3 regions of the Pseudomonas sp. EA_5y_Pfl2_R50 genome follow, and region 1 is predicted to be linked to each of the others. Evidence: predicted binding sites of a transcription regulator. Region 1 holds the regulator's gene; each other region holds the start of a gene.

Region 1 (6,926 bases):
GGCGGCAGTGAGGGATGGCGATGCCGTTGCCAAAACCGGTGGAACCGAGTTTTTCACGGGCAACCAGCGCTTCGAAGACATCTTGCATCTCCAGATCCGGGACTTCCCGGGCGATCAGGTTGGCAATTTGTTCGAGGGCTTTCTTTTTACTGCCGCCCGGCACGTTCACGATGGAACGGCCGGGGGTCAGGATGCTTTCAAGTCGGATCATGGAATGGGGGGTTATCGACCGGTTGCGCCCTGGAGGAGGCTCTGGGTCTTTTCCTTATGCTTTTTGAGTTGGCGATCCAGCTTGTCGGTCAGTGCGTCGATCGCAGCGTACATGTCGGTATCTTCTGCGTTGGCGACCACTTCGCTGCCGGGTATATGCAAGGTGGCTTCGATTTTCTGCTTGAGCTTTTCGACGCACATCGTGACTTGCACGTTGGTTATCTTGTCGAAATGGCGCTCCAGTCGCTGGAGTTTTTCCTCGATATAGGAACGCAGAGGTTGGGTCACTTCCAGTTGGTGTCCACTGATGTTGACTTGCATACAGCTTCTCCTTCGTTGCCAGTGCATAAAGCGGCAGGCCGAAGAGCCTGCCACTGGAACGCTGTAACGTGGCTTACATCAACCGCTTGCGTTCGCTCGAAGGCGCGATCCCGAGGGATTCGCGGTACTTGGCGACGGTGCGGCGAGCCACCTGAATGCCTTGTGCCTCCAGTAAACCAGCGATCTTGCTGTCACTCAACGGCTTTTTCTGATTTTCCGCTGCAACCAGTTTTTTGATGATCGCGCGGATCGCCGTGGACGAGCATTCGCCGCCTTCGGAGGTGCTGACGTGGCTGGAGAAAAAGTATTTCAGTTCATAAATACCGCGCGGGGTATGCATGAATTTCTGCGTAGTCACCCGGGAAATCGTCGATTCGTGCATGCCCACCGCTTCAGCGATGTCGTGCAGAACCAGCGGCTTCATGGCTTCGTCGCCGTACTCCAGAAAACCGCGCTGATGCTCGACGATCTGGGTGGCTACTTTCATCAGGGTTTCGTTGCGGCTCTGCAGGCTCTTGATGAACCAGCGCGCTTCCTGCAACTGGTTGCGCATGAAGGTGTTGTCGGCGCTGGTGTCGGCACGGCGGACGAAACCGGCGTACTGGGCATTGACGCGCAGACGCGGCACCGATTCCTGATTGAGTTCGACCAGCCAGCGCTCGTTGTCCTTGCGCACGATAACGTCGGGGACAACGTATTCGGCTTCGGTGGACTCGATTTGCGAACCCGGGCGCGGGTTGAGGCTCTGCACCAGTTCGATGACCTGGCGCAGCTCGTCTTCCTTGAGCTTCATGCGGCGCATCAGCTGGCTGTAGTCGCGGCCGCCGAGCAGGTCGATGTAATCGCTGACCAGGCGCTTCGCCTCCGCCAGCCAAGGGGTCTTGGCGGGTAACTGGCGCAATTGCAGCAGCAGGCATTCGCCGAGGTTGCGAGCGCCGATGCCGGCGGGTTCGAACTGCTGGATGCGATGCAGGACGGCTTCGATTTCGTCCAGCTCGATGTCCAGTTCCGGATCGAACGCCTCAAGGATCTCTCCGAGGGTCTCATCGAGATAGCCCTGATTGTTGATGCAATCAATCAGGGTAACGGCGATCAGGCGATCGGTGTCGGACATCGGTGCGAGATTGAGTTGCCACAGCAGGTGACTTTGCAGGCTTTCGCCGGCGGATGTGCGGGTGGTGAAGTCCCACTCGTCATCATCGTTGCTGGGCAGGCTGCTGGCGCTGGTCTGGTAGACGTCTTCCCAGGCGGTATCGACCGGAAGCTCGTTGGGGATGCGTTCGTTCCATTCGCCGTCCTCGAGATTGTCCACCGTCGGGGCGGTTTCCTGGTAGGAAGGTTCCTGGATCTCTGTATTAGGCTTCTGTTCGGCGTTGTCGGCCATGGGATCGGAGTTGTCGAAGTCGTCGCCTTCTTCCTGGCGTTCGAGCATCGGATTGGATTCCAGAGCCTCCTGGATTTCCTGTTGCAGATCCAGGGTCGACAATTGGAGCAGGCGGATGGCCTGTTGCAGCTGCGGTGTCATCGTCAGCTGCTGGCCCATTCTCAAGACTAGCGATGGTTTCATGGCAGGGGCTTAACACCTTATTCGCCGGCGCTATGCGCCATCCACTACAGGGCGCCGGAGCGCCAAACTTAAGCAAATTATATGCCTGAAACTGAAGTGTTTGCCTAGAGCGCTGTAACAATTAAGCGTATTAAATACTGCTTGAATCGATACAGCGCACGCACCGCTCACGAAGCATTGTTGTGCTTACAGGCGGAATTCGTGGCCCAGATACACTTCCTTGACCAGGTCATTGGCCAGGATGGTTTCTGCGTCGCCTTCGGCAATCAATTGACCGTCGTTGACGATATAAGCGGTTTCGCAGATATCCAGGGTCTCGCGCACGTTATGGTCGGTGATCAGTACGCCGATGCCTTTGGCCTTGAGGTGATGGATGATCTGTTTGATGTCGCCGACCGAGATCGGGTCGACACCGGCGAACGGTTCGTCGAGCAGAATGAATTTCGGCGCGGTCGCCAGGGCGCGGGCAATTTCTACCCGGCGGCGTTCACCACCGGACAGGCTCATGCCAAGGTTGTCGCGGATGTGGCTGATATGGAATTCCTGCAGCAGGCTTTCCAGTTCCTTGCGACGGCCGGCCTTGTCGAGTTCCTGGCGGGTCTCGAGGATCGCCATGATGTTGTCGGCCACCGACAGTTTGCGGAAGATCGACGCTTCTTGCGGCAGATAGCCGATACCCGCCTTGGCGCGACCGTGCATGGGCTGGTGGCTGACGTCCAGGTCGTCGATCAGTACGCGACCCTGATCGGCCTGGACCAGGCCGACGATCATGTAGAAGCAGGTGGTTTTGCCGGCGCCGTTGGGACCGAGCAGGCCGACGATCTGGCCGCTGTCGATCGACAGGCTGACGTCACGCACAACCTGGCGGCTTTTATAGGCCTTGGCCAGGTGCTGAGCTTTCAGAGTTGCCATTACTGGGTTTTCTCGTCGGTTTTCTTCTTCGGCTGGATCACCATGTCGATGCGTGGACGCGCCTCGGTGACCTTGCTGCCGGTAGCGCGACCGGCGCTGGCCAGTTTCTTCACGGTGTCATAGACGATTTTCTCGCCCTGAGTCGTGTTGTTGTCCTTGTCGACAACCTTGGCCTTGTCGATCAGCACGACGCGGTTTTGCGCGGCGTGGTACTGGATCGTCACGCCCCAGCCCTGTACAGGCTTGCTGTCGCCGGCGGTCTGTAGCTGTTCGAAGTAGGCAAGGTTGCCCACCGACGTCACCACGTCGATATCGCCGCCCGGGGTGCGGGTGATGGTTACCGTGTTGCCTTTTACGATCATCGAACCCTGGGTGATGATCACATCACCTTTATAGGTGGCGATGCCGTTCTTGTCGTCCAGTTGGGCGTCGTCGGCCTGAATGCGGATAGGTTGCTGCTGATCGTTCGGCAGAGCCCAGGCGCTCACGCTTCCCAGTGCTGCGCCCAGACTGAGCAAAATAGGGAGGGTTTTAACGAGCCTCATACTGTCCTCTTACGTTCGATAGCAGGTGTATCCTGCTTTCCTTCAGGTACGCTTTCATTCCAACGCCAGTCGATACACCGCCGGCGCCGTCGATTCTAACGGGTTGCTCGGTCTGCGCATATTGCTCCTGCGGGAACACCGTCATGCGCGTGGAGGTGACCAGCAGATCGCGGTTCTTTTCATCGGTGCGTTTTATGCGCACCGAATCGATCAATTCAACTTGAGTACCGCCCGAGTTCACTTCGCCGCGTTCACTGGTCACGTGCCACGGAAAAGCCGTGCCGCGATACATGTTCAGATCGGGTTTGGTCACCAGCGTGATGTCGGTGGCCTTGACATGTTCGGCCTTGTCGGAGGTCATTTCGTACTGTACGCCGCCGTCCGGCAGGTATTGCACGGTATGCGTGTTGGTCGCATACCAGTCGACAGGGTTCTCGACCGAAGTGACCGGTGGCTTGTCGAGGAAGCGTTCCGGGCTGATGTTCCAGTAGCCGACCGCAGCGAAAAGCGCAGCGATGCAGCCGAACAGCAGGAAGTTACGAAATTTTTTGCTAAACATGGCTTGGCTCACAAGTACGCGGCGTTGGCTGCATCGAGGCGGCCCTGGGCGCGCAGGATCAATTCGCAGAATTCGCGGGCAGCACCTTCGCCGCCACGGGCCCGTGTCACGCCGTGGGCGTTTTCGCGGACGAAGTCGGCAGCGTTGGCAACCGCCATGCCCAGGCCGACGCGGCGGATCACCGGCAGGTCCGGCAGGTCGTCACCGAGATAGGCGACCTGTTCATAGCTTAGGCCCAGTTGCTCAAGTAGACCGTCGAGAACGACCAATTTGTCTTCACGACCTTGAAACAGGTGCGGGATGCCGAGATTTTTTGCCCGACGCTCGACCACTGGCGTCTTGCGACCGCTGATGATAGCGGTCTGCACGCCGGCGTTCATGAGCATTTTGATGCCTTGGCCGTCGAGGGTGTTGAAGGTCTTGAATTCGCTGCCGTCTTCAAGGAAATACAGGCGCCCGTCAGTGAGTACGCCGTCGACGTCGAAAACCGCCAGTTTGATCGCTTTGCCGCGTTGCAGCAGATCGTTACTCATTACATGACTCCTGCGCGCAGCAGGTCGGAGAGGTTGAAGGCGCCGATCGGGCGATCCTCCTCATCGACGACTACCAGTGCGTTGATTCGATGGTCTTCCATGATTTTCAGGGCTTCGGCGGCGAGCATCTCGGGCCGGGCAGTTTTACCGTGAGCGGTCATGACCTGGTCGATGGTGGCGCTGCGGATGTCGATGCTGCGATCCAGGGTGCGGCGCAAATCACCGTCGGTGAAGATCCCGGCGAGCTTGCCGTCGGCCTCGAGGATGGCCGTCATGCCCAGACCCTTGCGGGTCATTTCCATCAGTGCGTCCTTGAGCAGGGTGCCGCGTTGTACTTGCGGCAGCTCCTGACCGGCATGCATGACGTTTTCCACTTTCAGCAGCAGGCGGCGACCAAGCGCTCCACCCGGATGGGAGAAGGCGAAGTCTTCTGCGGTGAAACCGCGTGCTTCGAGCAGGGCAACAGCCAGGGCGTCGCCCATGACCAGGGCTGCGGTGGTCGAGGAGGTCGGCGCCAGGTTCAAGGGGCAAGCCTCATGCTCGACGTGAACATTGAGGTTGACCTCGGCGGCTCTGGCCAGCGGCGATTGCGGGTTGCCGGTAACGCTGATCAGCTGGATGCCCAAGCGTTTGATCAGCGGCAGCAGGGTCACGATTTCGTTGGTCGAGCCGGAGTTCGAAAGGGCCAGAATCACGTCGTCACGGGTGATCATGCCCATGTCGCCATGGCTGGCTTCTGCCGGGTGAACGAAAAATGCCGGGGTGCCGGTGCTGGCCAGGGTCGCGGCAATCTTGTTGCCGACGTGCCCGGATTTACCCATGCCAACCACGACCACACGGCCTTTGCTGGCCAGAATCATCTCGCAAGCGCTTACGAAATCGGCGTCGATATGGGGCAGCAAGCCTTGTACGGCTTCCACTTCGAGGCGGATGGTGCGTTGTGCCGATTGAATCAGGTCGCTGGTTTGGCTCATGTCAGAAATCGTTTAGCCCGATGAAAAGGCGGCGATTATAGCGGTTATGTTGCAAAGCCTCACGCAAGTTCGTCGTGCTTTGTCATTCCTCGTAACCAATTCCATGAAAAAGCGCCTTCGGCCCAGCCAGATCGGCGAACAGAGGCCGGCACAGATCTTGGGCGCCGGGCGTTTGCAGTGATATAGTTCGCCGCCAGTTCGGCCTGCCCGGGGTGTAAGTGCTTTCCCAGAAAAGCCAGGCGTCCGAGTGAGAGGCTGCATCGCAAGGAGTTTAGATGAGTGCCGATAACGCCTACGCGGTCGAGCTGAAGGGAGTCTCCTTCAAGCGCGGTGCGCGCAGCATTTTCAATAATGTCGATATCCGTATTCCGCGGGGCAAGGTCACCGGCATCATGGGGCCTTCCGGGTGTGGCAAGACCACGCTGTTGCGGTTGATGGGTGCACAACTGCGTCCAACCAGCGGCGAAGTCTGGGTCAACGGCCAGAACCTGCCGAAGCTGTCGCGCAGTGATCTGTTCGATGCGCGCAAGCACATGGGGGTGCTGTTCCAGAGTGGCGCGCTGTTCACCGATCTCGATGTCTTCGAGAACGTTGCTTTTCCCCTGCGCGTTCATACCCAACTGCCGGATGAAATGATCCGCGACATCGTCCTGCTCAAGTTGCAGGCCGTGGGTTTGCGCGGCGCCATCGAATTGATGCCCGACGAGTTGTCCGGCGGCATGAAGCGTCGCGTGGCATTGGCCCGGGCGATCGCGCTGGACCCGCAGATTCTCATGTACGACGAACCGTTCGTCGGCCAGGACCCGATCGCCATGGGCGTGCTGGTGCGCCTGATCCGTCTGCTCAACGATGCACTGGGGATCACCAGTATCGTGGTTTCCCACGATCTGGCCGAAACCGCGAGCATCGCCGACTACATCTATGTGGTGGGCGATGGCCAGGTGCTGGGTCAGGGCACGCCGGACGAATTGCTCAACTCCGATGAACCGCGCATCCGCCAGTTCATGACAGGCAATCCCGATGGCCCGGTGCCGTACCATTTTCCAGCGACGGACTACCGCGCAGATCTTCTGGGGAAGCGCTGATGCGCAGAATTTCATTAATAGAACGCGTTCGCCGTTTCGGCGAATCTGCCATCGACGCCGTTGCGGTGTTCGGTCGCGCGACGCTGTTCCTGTTTCATGCCTTGCTGGGTCGCGGCGGCATCAGCGGGGGCTTTGGTCTGCTGGTCAAGCAGTTGCACTCGGTTGGCGTGATGTCGCTGGTGATCATCGTCGTATCCGGCATCTTCATCGGCATGGTCCT
Region 2 (6,926 bases), on a different contig from region 1:
TTTGCAACTCACGCACAAACTGTTCTGGGTTATCGGCAGACTTCACGACATCTTGATAGCGATTATTGCTCTGCAGCAACGTCACCAGATCGTGGAAGCTGTCCTTGTACGAGGCGTAGGAACGGAACTGGGCCGTCTCCTTGACCATCTGCCCGTCGCGGAACTCGCTGGTGATTGCCCGGGCCGAATCGCCCTTCCAGTTGGCGCTCGCCTTGATGCCGAACAGGTTGTGACTGCTGCTGCCATCCTGGGCGCGCATGACCGATTTGCCCCAACCGGTTTCCAGCGCAGCCTGGGCCACCAGATAACGCGGATCGACGCCGATACGGTCGGCGGCTTCCTTGGCCATCGGCAGCATGGTGTTGACGAATTCGTCGGCCGAGCTGAAGGCTTTCTTTGCCGGTGCCAGCGGAATTTGTGCCATGGCGCGACCATAAACCTGCATTTGCCCGCCGGCAGCTTTTTCGCTTTCGGCGCGGGCCAGCCAGTCGCCGTTGTACAACGGACCGGAGCCCGTCGCGACAGCGTGAGTGGCATGCGGCAACAGGGTATTGGGCGCTGGTGTGGCATTGGTCGTGGCCGAAGGCACCAGACCGGCGAGCAAGCGATCCGCGAGTTTGGGCGGCAATGCCAGGCGACGCTTGTTGATCATCGCCATGTCATTGCTGTGGGAGACGTCGGCGCTGTTCGACACACGCCCGGAACGCGAAGCCCACAGCGGACGCTCGCCATTGACGCGCGACAACGGGCCATTGACGGCGGTCGTGCCAGCAGCAATCGGCGTGGCCACGGCAGCGGCTTTCGCCCTGGCTTCTTCCTGCTTGGCGGCGGACGCAGCAGCAGCCTCACCCGGCGCCAGCGGTTTGTTCTTCTGCATCTGGCGCAACAGCACGTCAGCCAGACCAATACCACCGCCCTCGCGGGACATGGAAACGGCCAATTGCTGGTCAGCCATTTCCTGATATTGCTTGGCGGCCGGCGTGTTGAGCGGATTGTCCTGACCGAGAGTCTCGGTGGCCGAACGCATCGACTTGAGCATTTCCCCGATGAACAACGATTCGAATTCCTGCGCAACCTTGCGCATGTTCGCATCACTGTTCTTGTCGCCGACCTTGAGCTGATTCAGACGATTGAGGTCGGAGTACGACCCCGAATCACCCGTGTCAACCAGACTGCCTTTGCGCATATCCATGGTGGTCGTCCTCAGATCACGATCAGGTCGGCTTGCAATGCGCCGGCCTGCTTCAGTGCTTCGAGGATCGCCATCAAGTCACCCGGTGCCGCGCCGACCTGGTTCACCGCACGCACGATCTCGTCGAGGGTGGTGCCCGGGCCGAACTTGAACATCGGTTTGGCTTCCTGCTCGGCATTGACGCGCGAGCGCGGCACCACAGCGGTCTGTCCGTTGGACAACGGGCCAGGCTGGCTGACGATAGGGTCTTCGGTGATGGTCACGGTCAGGCTGCCGTGGGTGACGGCGGCCGGCGAAACCTTGACGTTCTGGCCGATGACGATGGTGCCGGTGCGCGAGTTGATGATGACTTTCGCCACCGCCTGACCCGGATCGACTTCGAGGTTTTCCAGGATCGACAAGTAGTCGACACGCTGGCTCGGATCGAGCGGCGCAGTCACACGGATCGAGCCGCCATCAATCGCTTGAGCGACGCCAGGGCCGAGCATGTCGTTGATCTTGTCGACGATGCGCTTGGCGGTGGTGAAGTCGGAGCGGTTGAGGTTCAGCGTCAGGCTGTTGCCCTGGTTGAAACCGCTCGGCACCGAACGCTCCACCGACGCACCGCCGGGAATACGACCGGCCGAGGGAACGTTGACCGTGATCTTCGAACCGTCACGACCTTCGGCATCGAAACCACCGACCACCAGGTTGCCCTGGGCGATGGCGTAGACGTTGCCGTCGATACCCTTGAGCGGGGTCAGCAACAAGGTGCCGCCGCGCAGGCTCTTGGAGTTACCGATGGAAGACACGGTGATGTCGACCTGCTGACCCGGCTTGGCGAACGCCGGCAGATCGGCACTGACCGACACCGCCGCGACGTTTTTCAGCTGCACGTTGCCCGATCCCGGCGGCACCTTGATGCCGAACTGCGAGAGCATGTTGTTGAAGGTCTGCAGGGTGAACGGGGTTTGCGTCGTCTGGTCGCCGGTGCCGTTAAGCCCGACCACCAGGCCGTAACCGATCAACTGGTTGGAACGCACACCGGAAATACTGGCGATGTCTTTCAATCGCTCGGCGTGGGCACCAAAGGCTGCGGACATCAGGGCCGCCGCCAGCATGAAGCTTTTCAGATTCAACGTAGCCACCTAGAAAGGGAACAGCGGGCTGAGGAAGAAACGGTCGAACCAGCCTGGCTGACTCGTATCGGCGAACGCGCCGGTACCCGAATAGGTGATACGGGCATCGGCGACGCGGGTCGACGACACTGTGTTGTCAGTCGCGATGTCATCAGCGCGGACCATGCCGGCAATGCGCACCAGTTCGTCACCAGTATTGAGGGTCAGCCACTTCTCGCCGCGCACAGCGATGATGCCGTTGGGCAACACGTCGGCGACGGTCACAGTGATCGAACCGGTCAGGCTGTTGCTCTGCCCCGATTTTGCGTCACCCTTTGTCGAGCGATCAGCGCTGTAGCCGGCGTTAAGGCTCAGGTCACCGCCACCAATCGGATTGTTGGTCGTCAGGCTGGAGCCGAACAGCGAGGTCAGACCGATCGAGTTGTCGCTGTTCTTGTCCATCTGCGAGTTGGCGTTTTTGCTCGCCTGCGTGCGCTCGTTCAGGGTAATGGTGATGATGTCACCGACACGGAACGCCTTGCGGTCGCTGTACAGATTCTGCTCGAAGCCGGCCTGATAGATCGAGCCATTGTTGGCCGCTGCCGGCAACGGCGTGCGCGGCAACACCGGAGCATAGTAAGGGTCATTGGGCTTGGGCGTCGGTGCGACGCAGCCCGCGAGCGAGACGACCCCACCCAATGCCAGAACAGATACGAAGCGTTTCATGACCCTACCTCACGGTGTTGCAGGCAGCCTCAGGGCCACCCCATAGACTTGATTACAGATTCTGCGTTACGAACGAGAGCATCTGGTCGGCGGTGGAGATCACCTTGGAGTTCATCTCGTAGGCGCGCTGAGTGGTGATCATGTTGACCATCTCTTCAACGGTGCTGACGTTGGAACTTTCCAGGGTGTTTTGCAGCGTGGTGCCGAAACCGTTCAGGCCTGGGGTGCCGATTTGCGGCGCGCCGGAAGCAGCGGTTTCCAGGAACAGGTTGTTGCCCACGGCTTGCAGACCGGCCGGGTTGATGAAGTCGGCGGTTTGCAGGTTGCCGATCACCTGTGCAGCCGGGTTGCCCGGAACAGTGATGGACACGGTGCCGTCAGTGCCGACGGTGAAGCTCTGCGCGTTGTTCGGGATCACGATGGCCGGCTCCAGCGCGAAACCGCTGGCGTTGACGATCTGGCCGTTGGAGTCGAGGTGGAAGGTGCCGTCGCGGGTGTAGGACGTGGTGCCGTCCGGTTGCAGGATCTGGAAGAAACCGCGACCGTCGATGGCCATGTCCAGCGGCTGCTCGGTGGTTTGCAGGCTGCCGGCGGTGAAGTTTTTCTGCGTGCCGACAATGCGCACACCGGTACCCAGTTGCAGACCCGACGGCAGTTCGCTGTCCTGGGTCGACTGAGCGCCAGGCTGACGCTTGATCTGGTACAGCAGGTCCTGGAACTCGGCGCGGTCACGTTTGAAACCCGTGGTCGAGACGTTCGCCAGGTTGTTGGAAATGGTGGTCAGGTTGGTGTCCTGGGCGGACAGACCGGTTTTGGCAACCCATAGAGCCGGAAGCATTCGATTCTCCTCGTGCGCCTGTTTTACGGCGCGACGTTCTGATAATTAGCTGATCTGCAAGACCCGAGCCATGGCCTGGTCGTCGTCTTTGGCGGTGTTCATCATCTTGACGTGCAATTCGAACTGCTTGGCCAGGGCCAGCACCGACGTCATTTCTTCCACGGCGTTGACGTTGCTCGACTCAAGGAATCCCGACACCAGTTTGACGTTGGCATCGGCCGGCGCAGGCTGGCCGTCCTTGGTGTAAATCGAGCCGTCGAGGCCTTTGTTCATATTCTTGATGTCCGGGTTGACCAGCTTGATCCGGTCGACTTCCGCCATGACGCGCGGGCCTTCGCCCATCGCACGAATACTGATGGTGCCGTCTTCACCGACTTCGACCTGCTGCTCTGGCGGCACGGCAATCGGCCCGCCATTGCCGAGCACCGGCATGCCGTTGCCGGCGCGCAGTACGCCGAGGGCGTCGATATTGAGGCTGCCGGTGCGCACGTAGCTTTCACCGCCGTTAGGGTTCTGCACGGCGATAAAACCGTTGCCGGTCACCGCAACGTCGAGGTCACGACCGGTCTGCACCAGCGAGCCCGGCGTGAAGTCGGTGGCCGGACGTTCGCTCATCGCAAACGCACGCGCCGGAAAGCTGTCACCAAACACCGGCATCGAACGCGCCTGCTCCAGGTCGCGCTGAAAACCGTTGGTAGAGATGTTCGCCAGGTTGTTGGCATGAGCCTTTTGCGCCAGTGCGTTCTGGCTGGCGCCGGTCATTGCCACATAAAGGTACTTGTCCACACTCTTTCCTCTGCATGCCGGACGTTTGCCGCCCACCGCTGTACTGCTGAGCCATAAGCAATTTGCAGACCAACTTTTTTCTGGCGGTGCGAGACCCGGTAAACAAAGGACTTGGAGGATTTTGCGGGGAAACTGGAAATGTATCGAAGTCGAAAAACCGGCGGTGTTATGCCGGTAGGTGGCAATGTCTGGCGCTAAGGTTGCCTGGACTATCGCTTTCGCGAGCAGGCTCGCTCCCACATTTGAAATGCATCCCCCTATGGGAGCGAGCCTGCCCGCGAAGAGGCCATTACAGACAATACATCCCGTGAGCTACAACCCGGTTTTACCGACTTCATATTCGCGCAGCTTATTGGCAATCGTCGTGTGCGAAACCCCGAGCCGCTTGCCCAACTGCCGACTGCTCGGATGCTCGGAATACAAGCGCTCCAGTACGGCTTTCTCGAAGCGCCCGACAATCTCGTCCAACCCGCCCTCCAGAGAAAAATCGCCAAGCGGCTGACGCACACCGTAATCCGGCAAACGAATATGCTCGGCCTTCACCGTGCCGCCGTCGCACAGCGACACCGCCTGGAACAACACGTTTTCCAGTTGCCGCACGTTGCCCGGCCAGTGGTAATGGCTGAGCCGGTCCATCGCCGCCGGGGCCAGTTTCGGCAGTGAACAACCGATCTGCCGACTGGCCTGATCGAGAAAGTGTTCGACCAGCGGCGTCAACCCGTCGAGGCATTCGCGCAGCGGCGGGATATGCAGGGACAGCACGTTCAAGCGGTGATACAAATCCTGGCGAAACTCGCCCCGTGCGCAGAGCTCGGACAAATCGACCTGAGTCGCGCAGATCACTCGCACATCCAGATATACCTCTTCATCACTGCCGACGCGACGGAAGCAGCCGTCCTGCAGAAAGCGCAACAGCTTCACTTGCAGACGCGGACTCATTTCGCCGACGCCATCGAGGAACAACGTGCCGCCCGCCGTCAATTCCAGCAGGCCGAGCTTGCCTTCGGCGCGCGCCCCTTCAAAGGCACCAGGGCCGTAGCCGAACAGTTCGGTTTCGGCCATTGATTCCGGCAAACCTGCGCAATTGAGCGCCATCAGCGGCGACTGCCCGCGCGGGCTGGCGAGGTGGCAGGCGCGTGCGAGCAACTCTTTACCCGTTCCGGTTTCACCTTCAATCAATAGCGGCGCGTCGAGGGGCGCCATGCGCCGCGCCTCGCGCACCACCGCTGCCATGACTTTCGAGCTCTGGAAAATGCTGTCGAAGCCGCGCAACTCCTGCTTGCGCACATTGTAGATACGCTCACCAACGCGATCCGCTCGATGCAGGGTCAACACGGCGCCGGCCATGGCTTCGCTGTCGTCGTGTTCCGATTGCAGCGGGGCGATGTCGGCGAGAAAGATGTCGCCCTTGACCTTGACGCGCATGCCGTTGATCCGCGATTTATTGGCACGCACCAGTTCCGGCAAGTCGAAATCTTCGGCGTAGCGTGACAAAGGAATGCCCGGCACTTCATCGACCCGCACCCCCAGCAACTGCGCCGCCGCGCGGTTGGCCGCGACAATCGAGCCGCCCATGTCGATCGACAACACCGGAAACTCCAGCGCGCCGAGCAAGGCGTTCAGCTCCATATGCCGCCGCTCGCTCGGCATCAACCCGACCCGCTTGACGCCGAACACCCCGGCAATCGCCTCGAACTTGGGACGCAGTGCCTGAAACTGGATGTTGATGAGGTTCGGGCAGTGCAGGTAAATCGCATTGCCATGCTCACCACCGACCTCGCCGCGCGCGACGTTGATCCCGTATTCCACGAGCAGATTGAGGATGTCGCGCAGGATGCCGATGCGGTTCTGGCAATGGACTTTGATGCGCATAGAAAAGACCCGACGATAAAAAAGTAAGGGCTGGACACGATCCCACAGGGAAAAATACCGAGCCCGATGGCGGCGCATGACCCGACTTTTCTGTCGAGGCGCGCAGATAGTTGTCAAGATTATGTGACAGTAGCCGAGCTTTTCAAACTTGCGAATCGCCGCAAATACGAGATACCGCCTAAAGTGTAACGATTATTTTACGAAATCCAGAGAAACTTCCTACGCACGCCCCGCTCAACTTACTGCACAGCGCCACGCTCTCGGGTAATTCTTGGTCCATCGCTGGACATAACAAGAACGAATTCCCCTAGCAGGAGAGCAGTATGAAGCAGACGCAATACGTGGCCCGCGAGCCCGATGCGCAAGGTTTTATCGACTACCCCGCCGAAGAACACGCGGTGTGGAACACGCTGAT
Region 3 (6,926 bases), on a different contig from region 1:
CCAGAACCCAACGGATAGAACGGTCGTCATCGACGATCCATACGGTTTCACTACGGCTCATGTCGATGTGGCTCCTTGTTCCAGTGGCAGAAAGATCGAGAACGTGGTGTGGCCGGGGTGGCTGTCACACTCGATCAGGCCCTGGTGCTGGCTGATGATGTTCTGGGTGATGGCCAGGCCGAGCCCGGTACCGTCGGGACGGCCGCTGACCATGGGAAAGAAAATGGTTTCCTGAAGTTCCGCGGGTATGCCGGGGCCGTTGTCGATGATCTCGATCTTGGTCACCAGGCGATGGCGGATGTGGCCGATGGTGAACTGGCGCATGGCGCGGGTGCGCAAACTGATGCGGCCCAGACGCAGCTCGTTCTGGCTGCTGATCGCCTGCATCGCGTTGCGCACGATGTTCAACACGGCCTGAATCATTTGCTCGCGGTCGATCAACACGTCGGGGATGCTCGGGTCGTAATCGCGCACCAAGGTGATGCAGCCCTGACTTTCGGCTTCGACGAGGTGGCAGACGCGCTCGAGCACTTCGTGAACGTTGCACATGGCCAGCGACGGCAGTTTGTTCGAGCCGAGCATGCGGTCGACCAGATTGCGCAGGCGGTCGGCCTCTTCAATGATCACGTTGGTGTAATCGCGCAGGCTGTCTTCCGGCAGTTCGCGGGCCAGCAGTTGCGCGGCACCACGGATGCCGCCGAGCGGATTCTTGATCTCATGGGCGAGGCCGCGCACCAGCATCTTGCTGGTTTCCTGCTTGGACAGCTGCGCCTCTTCCTTGGTGATCCGCAGCAAGCGGTCACGGGGGTGAACCTCCAGCAGAAGCATGGTCGCGCCATTGCTGAGGATCGGCGTCACCGCGTAATCCACGGTCAGGGTCTGGCCGGTGAGGGCGGTGAGCATGGCTTCGCGTTTGGTGAACGGATGCGCCTGTTCCACGGCCTGGCGCAGTGAATTCAGCGCCTCGGTGGATTCGGTGAACAGCTCGCTGATGAACTGCCCATGGCTACGCTGCCCGCTGATGGCGAGCAGCATCTCCGCCGCCGGGTTCATGTATTCGAGGCGCAATTCGGCGTCGAGCAGGATGGTGGCGGTGGTCAGGTTGTCGAGCAGCAAACGGTGGATTGCGTCGCTAATGGTCATCGGAGCCTCTTTTGGGGGCGGAGCGTGCGCAACAAGCAAGCGTCGGTATCGGGAAAATGCAAAAACCAAACCAAGGCTCCGAAAAGAAGCGTTCGTCGCCTGAAACAGGCGTTTGACGCTCGTTTGCGTGGCATCCGGCCAGCACGAACGGGAAGTTTCGAACCAAAATGGGTTGGAATGTGAGTACGGTGCAGTCTGTTGCACCAATATAGTGCGCAAAGCTGAGCGGCGTTAGAAGAAACGCAGGAAGGGGTTTTTCGGCTCTTCGGGTTTGTCTTTCAGAGGGCATTCCGGGCGCACGCCGTAGTCTGCGGTGACGCAGGGTTTGATCTGGCGTTTCTGCGCAAGCGAGATGCGCTGCATGTGAAAGGGCTGGTTGGCAGTACGTTCGACGGTGCGGCCCTGCTCATCAAGGACTTCCACCGACAGGTTATGGCTGCCACGGTCGATGTTGTTCAGCGGGAATACCGGACTCAGGCCCGGCTCGCCAGTGGCCTGGCCGTCCAGCAGCAGGCGATAGCGATGGCCCCGCTGCAAGCCTGGTTCGCTGGTGACGCTGACGATCACCTCACCCGCGCTGCTGCGAATGGTTGCGTCTGGTTCGGGAATCAGGATGCGCAGCATGTCGTAGTGAAACAAGGGTGGTTCCGCGATCTTTTTTGCAGTGCTGATCGGTGCTGCAGCGGTGGGGTTGGCCGACATGCGATTACTGGTCGCGACCGGTACGCGTTTGGCGTTGCCGCGCGGCTGGTCGGTGTAGACACGATTGCCCTGAGCATCGACATAGGTGAAGACCTCCGCCGAAACGGGCAGGGCGAACAGGCACAGCATCAGCCAGAAAATCCTCATGGCCTGTGCACCCGCTGCACGGTGAACACCAGCGCCGGGCTCTGCTGGATGATCGCTTGGCCGTCGATCACCTGCACGGCAAGACGATGCTCCCCGCGATCAACGTTCACCAGTTGCAGGATCGGCACGTTGCTCGGCTGACCGTAGGGTTCGTCATCCAGAACCAGCCTCAATTGGTGGGGAGGTTGCAGGCGCGGCTTGATCAGCACCTGGACGGTGAACGTGCCGTTATTGGCACGCAACGCTTCTTCGGTGGGCAGGCCGACGAGCTCGAGAGTGTCGTAGGCGCTCCGTGCGGGTTGGCGGTTGTCGGCTTCAGGCGCGGGCGGCGTGCCCGGTGCCTGGGTCTCGACGCTGTTGATTGGCGGCAGCTCCACCGGTTGCGCCTGCACGCCGTCGGGCGAATGATCGCTGTACACCGTGTTGCCGTTGGCGTCGGTGTACTTGTAGATCTGCGCGACGGCGGGCAGGGCGATCAGCAGCAGAATGTAGAGAACGATGCGACCCATGAAATCGACCGGGATTGAACGCGATGGGGTGCAGCATAGGACAGTCGCGGCGGATGGCCCAACTCGCTACACATCGAGAGATCATTCAAACACCACAATTGCCCTGTGGGAGCGAGCAAGCCCGCTCCCACACGGGATTTGCGTGAGCCCATAAATGGAAGGCAATAAAAAAGGCCTCCCGAAGGAGGCCTCTTTCTGTCACGCCGCGTCGCGCGGCGCTACCGGATCAGCAGCTGTAGTACAGCTCATATTCCAGTGGGTGTACGAAGGTGCGGACCTTGATTTCTTCTTCCGATTTCAGCGCGATGTAAGCGTCGATGAAGTCGTCGGAGAACACGCCGCCCTTGGTCAGGAACGCACGGTCCTTGTCCAGCTCTTCCAGGGCTTCTTTCAGGCTGCCGCAAACTTGTGGGATCTCTTTCGCCTCTTCAGGTGGCAGGTCGTACAGGTTCTTGTCGGCCGCATCGCCTGGGTGGATCTTGTTCTGGATACCGTCCAGGCCGGCCATCAGCAGTGCTGCGAAAGCCAGGTAAGGGTTGGCAGCCGGGTCCGGGAAACGTGCTTCGATACGACGGCCACGTGGGCTGTTGACGTAAGGAATACGGATCGAGGCGGAACGGTTGCGAGCCGAGTAGGCCAGCATTACCGGTGCTTCGAAGCCTGGCACCAGACGCTTGTAGGAGTTGGTGGCCGGGTTGGTGAAGCCGTTCAGGGCCTTACCGTGCTTGATGATGCCGCCGATGAAGTACAGAGCGGTTTCCGACAGGCCGGCATAGCCTTCGCCAGCGAAGGTGTTCTTGCCATCTTTGGCGATGGACATGTGCACGTGCATGCCCGAACCGTTGTCACCGTACAGTGGCTTCGGCATGAAGGTCGCGGTGCGGCCGTAAGCGTCGGCAACGTTGTGCACAACGTACTTCAGGGTTTGAACCTCGTCGGCCTTCTTCACCAGAGTGTTGAACTTGACGCCGATTTCGTTCTGACCGGCAGTGGCCACTTCGTGGTGGTGCACTTCAACGGTCTGACCCATTTCTTCCAGTGCGTTGCACATGGCAGTACGGATTTCGTGGTCGTGGTCGAACGGCGGAACCGGGAAGTAACCACCTTTGATACCTGGGCGGTGGCCTTTGTTGCCGCCTTCGATGTCCTGATCGGACATCCAGGAACCTTGTTCGGAGTAGATCTTGAACATCGAACCGGAGATGTCGGACTTGAACTTCACTTCGTCGAAGATGAAGAACTCTGGCTCTGGACCGGCGAATACGGTGTCACCGATACCGGTGGTCTTCAGGTATTCCTCGGCGCGGTGCGCGATGGCGCGCGGGTCGCGGTCGTAACCTTGCATGGTCGAAGGTTCGATGATGTCGCACACGATGATCAGTGTGGCGTCTTCGGTGAACGGGTCGAGAACGGCCGTTTCGTCGTCCGGCAGCAGGATCATGTCGGAGGCTTCGATGCCTTTCCAGCCAGCGATGGAGGAACCGTCGAACATCTTGCCGACTTCGAAGAAGTCGTCTTCCAGCGCATCGCGAGCCGGCATGGTCACGTGGTGCTGAGTGCCTTTGGTGTCCGTGAAGCGCAGATCAATCCACTTGACGTCATGATCTTTGATGAGTTGAACCGACTTCGACATAGTGTCCTCCGGGTGAATTAGGGCTGGTAGTGGATGCCCTTAATAGTGGTGATGCCGGCGCGAATACTCTGCCAAGGCAACCTGCCTCACAAGGGAGCAAATTGCATGCCAGTGCCCCAGCATGGGTTTTTTGCCCCAAATTCACGCTTATTAAGGTGCAAAGCGTCTTAATGAAGAAAATCTCGCCCTTTAATGTAGCGTCTTCATCACAAAGTGAACCGTTTTGGTGCATGCAAAACCTTCTGCACATTAACTGGTTAAACCTTGAGCAATTTCCGCTATAATCCGCGCCCCCCTTTTTCGGCTGGCCGTTCGCGCGCTGTTTTCATGAAACTAATCGTAAAAGTCTTCCCCGAGATCACCATCAAAAGCCGACCTGTCCGGACGAAATTCATCCGCCAGTTGGCCAAGAACATCCGCACCGTGCTCCGTGACCTGGACCCGGCCGTGGTGGTGAACGGTGTGTGGGACAATCTCGAGCTGGAAACCCGCGTCACCGATCCCAAAGCCTTGAAAGAGATGGGCGAGCGCCTGACCTGCATGCCCGGTATCGCGCACTTTCTGCAGATCGACGAGTACCCGCTGGGCGACTTCGACGACATCACCGAAAAGTGCAAGCAGCACTACGGCGATGCGCTGGCCGGGAAGATTTTCTCGGTGCGCTGCAAGCGTGCCGGCAAGCACACCTTCAGCTCGATGGACGTCGAAAAATACGTCGGCAGCAAGCTGCGCCGTGAGTGCGGTGCGGCCGGGATCGACCTGAAAGCGCCGGAAATCGAAGTGCGCATCGAAGTTCGCGACAAACGGTTGTTTGTCATCCACAGCCAGCACAACGGCATCGGCGGTTACCCGCTCGGCGCCCTGGAGCAGACGCTGGTTTTGATGTCAGGCGGCTTTGACTCGACCGTTGCGGCCTACCAGATCATTCGACGCGGCCTGATGACGCATTTCTGCTTCTTCAATCTGGGCGGTCGTGCTCATGAACTGGGCGTGATGGAAGTCGCGCATTTCATCTGGAAGAAGTACGGCAGCTCGCAACGCGTGCTATTTGTCAGTGTTCCGTTCGAAGAAGTGTTGGGCGAAATTCTCGGCAAAGTCGATAACAGTCATATGGGCGTCGTATTGAAGCGTATGATGTTGCGCGCGGCTTCCAACATCGCCGACCGCCTGCACATCGAAGCGCTGGTCACCGGCGAAGCGATTTCCCAGGTGTCGAGCCAGACCCTGCCGAACCTGTCGGTGATCGACTGCGTGACCGACAAGCTGGTCCTGCGTCCGCTGATCGTGGCGCACAAGCAGGACATCATCGACACGGCGAACGAAATTGGCACCGCCGATTTCGCCCGGCACATGCCGGAGTACTGCGGGGTCATTTCGGTCAACCCGAAGACTGCCGCCAAACGCGGTCGCGTTGAGCATGAAGAGAAAGAATTCGACATGGCGGTGCTCGAGCGTGCGCTCGAAAACGCCAAGCTGGTGCCGATCGATCGGGTGATCGACGAATTGGGCCAGGACGTACAGATTGAAGAAGTCAGCGAAGCACTGGCCGGCCAGATCGTGATCGACATCCGTCACCCGGATGCCGCCGAGGATGAGCCGCTGGAACTCGCTGGCGTAGAAGTACAGACGATGCCGTTCTACGCAGTGAACGCTCGTTTCAAGGAGCTGGACCCGACTCGCCAGTACCTGCTGTATTGCGACAAAGGCGTGATGAGTCGCCTGCATGCTCACCATTTGCTCAGTGAGGGGCATGCCAATGTGCGCGTTTATCGACCGAGCTAAGTGCCCGGGGCTGTTTGCCTGTGGCCTGCGTCACCGGCCCCCCGACACCGCCGTCAAGCTGTAACGGCCATGCCGGACACTACTGCTAATCGCTGCCAAGACTTGTCAGCAAACCGAATCCTCTGATCGAGATACACAAGTGATCGAAAATCTACGCAACATCGCCATCATTGCCCACGTTGACCATGGTAAAACCACCCTGGTAGACAAACTCCTGCGTCAATCCGGCACTCTGGAGCGCAACGAGCTCAACGACGAGCGCGTGATGGACTCCAACGACCAGGAAAAAGAGCGCGGTATTACCATTCTGGCGAAAAACACCGCCATCAACTGGAACGGCTACCACATCAACATCGTGGACACCCCGGGCCACGCCGACTTCGGCGGCGAAGTTGAACGTGTAATGTCGATGGTTGACTCCGTTCTGCTGCTGGTTGACGCTCAAGACGGCCCTATGCCGCAAACCCGTTTCGTGACCAAGAAGGCTTTCGAAGCCGGCCTGCGTCCAATCGTGGTCATCAACAAGGTTGACCGTCCAGGCGCGCGTCCGGACTGGGTTCTGGACCAGATCTTCGACCTGTTCGACAACCTCGGTGCTACCGAAGAACAACTGGACTTCCAGGTTGTTTACGCCTCGGCCCTGAACGGCATTGCCGGTCTGGACCACACCGCCATGGGCGAAGACATGACTGCTCTGTACCAGGCAGTTGTTGACCACGTTCCGCCTCCGGCCGTTGACCGTGACGGTCCGTTCCAGATGCAGATTTCCGCTCTGGACTACAACAGCTTCCTGGGTGTTATCGGTGTTGGCCGTATCGCTCGTGGCCGCGTCAAGCCAAACACTCCGGTTGTCGCCATCGACGCCGAAGGCAAGCGCCGCAACGGTCGTATCCTGAAGCTGATGGGTCACCACGGTCTGCACCGTGTTGACGTTGAAGAAGCAGCGGCCGGCGACATCGTCTGCATCAGCGGCTTCGACGAGCTGTTCATCTCCGACACTCTGTGCGACC

What was found. The regulator sigma-54, encoded in region 1, starts transcription at its own class of promoters, with help from an activator protein. The targets are predictions, from matches to a motif close to ANTGGCATNNANNTTGCTNT.
Region 2: the regulator sigma-54 is predicted to act here: its motif matches at 4,694-4,713, upstream of AACY19_RS21870 (flagellar basal body rod protein FlgF).
Region 3: the regulator sigma-54 is predicted to act here: its motif matches at 4,228-4,247, upstream of glnA (glutamate--ammonia ligase).

The regions. Positions count from the first base shown of each region.
Region 1 is NZ_CAXAPT010000004.1:188,507-195,432, forward strand. Features, by position in the region: gene ptsN (PTS IIA-like nitrogen regulatory protein PtsN) at 1-211, opposite strand, end outside; gene hpf (ribosome hibernation-promoting factor, HPF/YfiA family) at 223-531, opposite strand; gene AACY19_RS08825 (RNA polymerase factor sigma-54) at 605-2,098, opposite strand; gene lptB (LPS export ABC transporter ATP-binding protein) at 2,285-3,010, opposite strand; gene lptA (lipopolysaccharide transport periplasmic protein LptA) at 3,010-3,555, opposite strand; gene lptC (LPS export ABC transporter periplasmic protein LptC) at 3,542-4,114, opposite strand; gene AACY19_RS08845 (KdsC family phosphatase) at 4,123-4,647, opposite strand; gene AACY19_RS08850 (KpsF/GutQ family sugar-phosphate isomerase) at 4,647-5,621, opposite strand; gene AACY19_RS08855 (ATP-binding cassette domain-containing protein) at 5,897-6,706, shown strand; gene mlaE (lipid asymmetry maintenance ABC transporter permease subunit MlaE) at 6,706-6,926, shown strand, end outside.
Region 2 is NZ_CAXAPT010000013.1:182,227-189,152, forward strand. Features, by position in the region: gene flgJ (flagellar assembly peptidoglycan hydrolase FlgJ) at 1-1,192, opposite strand, end outside; gene AACY19_RS21855 (flagellar basal body P-ring protein FlgI) at 1,204-2,292, opposite strand; gene flgH (flagellar basal body L-ring protein FlgH) at 2,320-3,015, opposite strand; gene flgG (flagellar basal-body rod protein FlgG) at 3,068-3,853, opposite strand; gene AACY19_RS21870 (flagellar basal body rod protein FlgF) at 3,899-4,639, opposite strand; gene AACY19_RS21875 (sigma-54-dependent transcriptional regulator) at 4,952-6,511, opposite strand; gene phhA (phenylalanine 4-monooxygenase) at 6,835-6,926, shown strand, end outside.
Region 3 is NZ_CAXAPT010000002.1:202,815-209,740, forward strand. Features, by position in the region: gene ntrC (nitrogen regulation protein NR(I)) at 1-61, opposite strand, end outside; gene glnL (nitrogen regulation protein NR(II)) at 58-1,143, opposite strand; gene AACY19_RS04200 (DUF4124 domain-containing protein) at 1,375-1,992, opposite strand; gene AACY19_RS04205 (DUF4124 domain-containing protein) at 1,989-2,501, opposite strand; gene glnA (glutamate--ammonia ligase) at 2,728-4,134, opposite strand; gene thiI (tRNA uracil 4-sulfurtransferase ThiI) at 4,462-5,916, shown strand; gene typA (translational GTPase TypA) at 6,056-6,926, shown strand, end outside.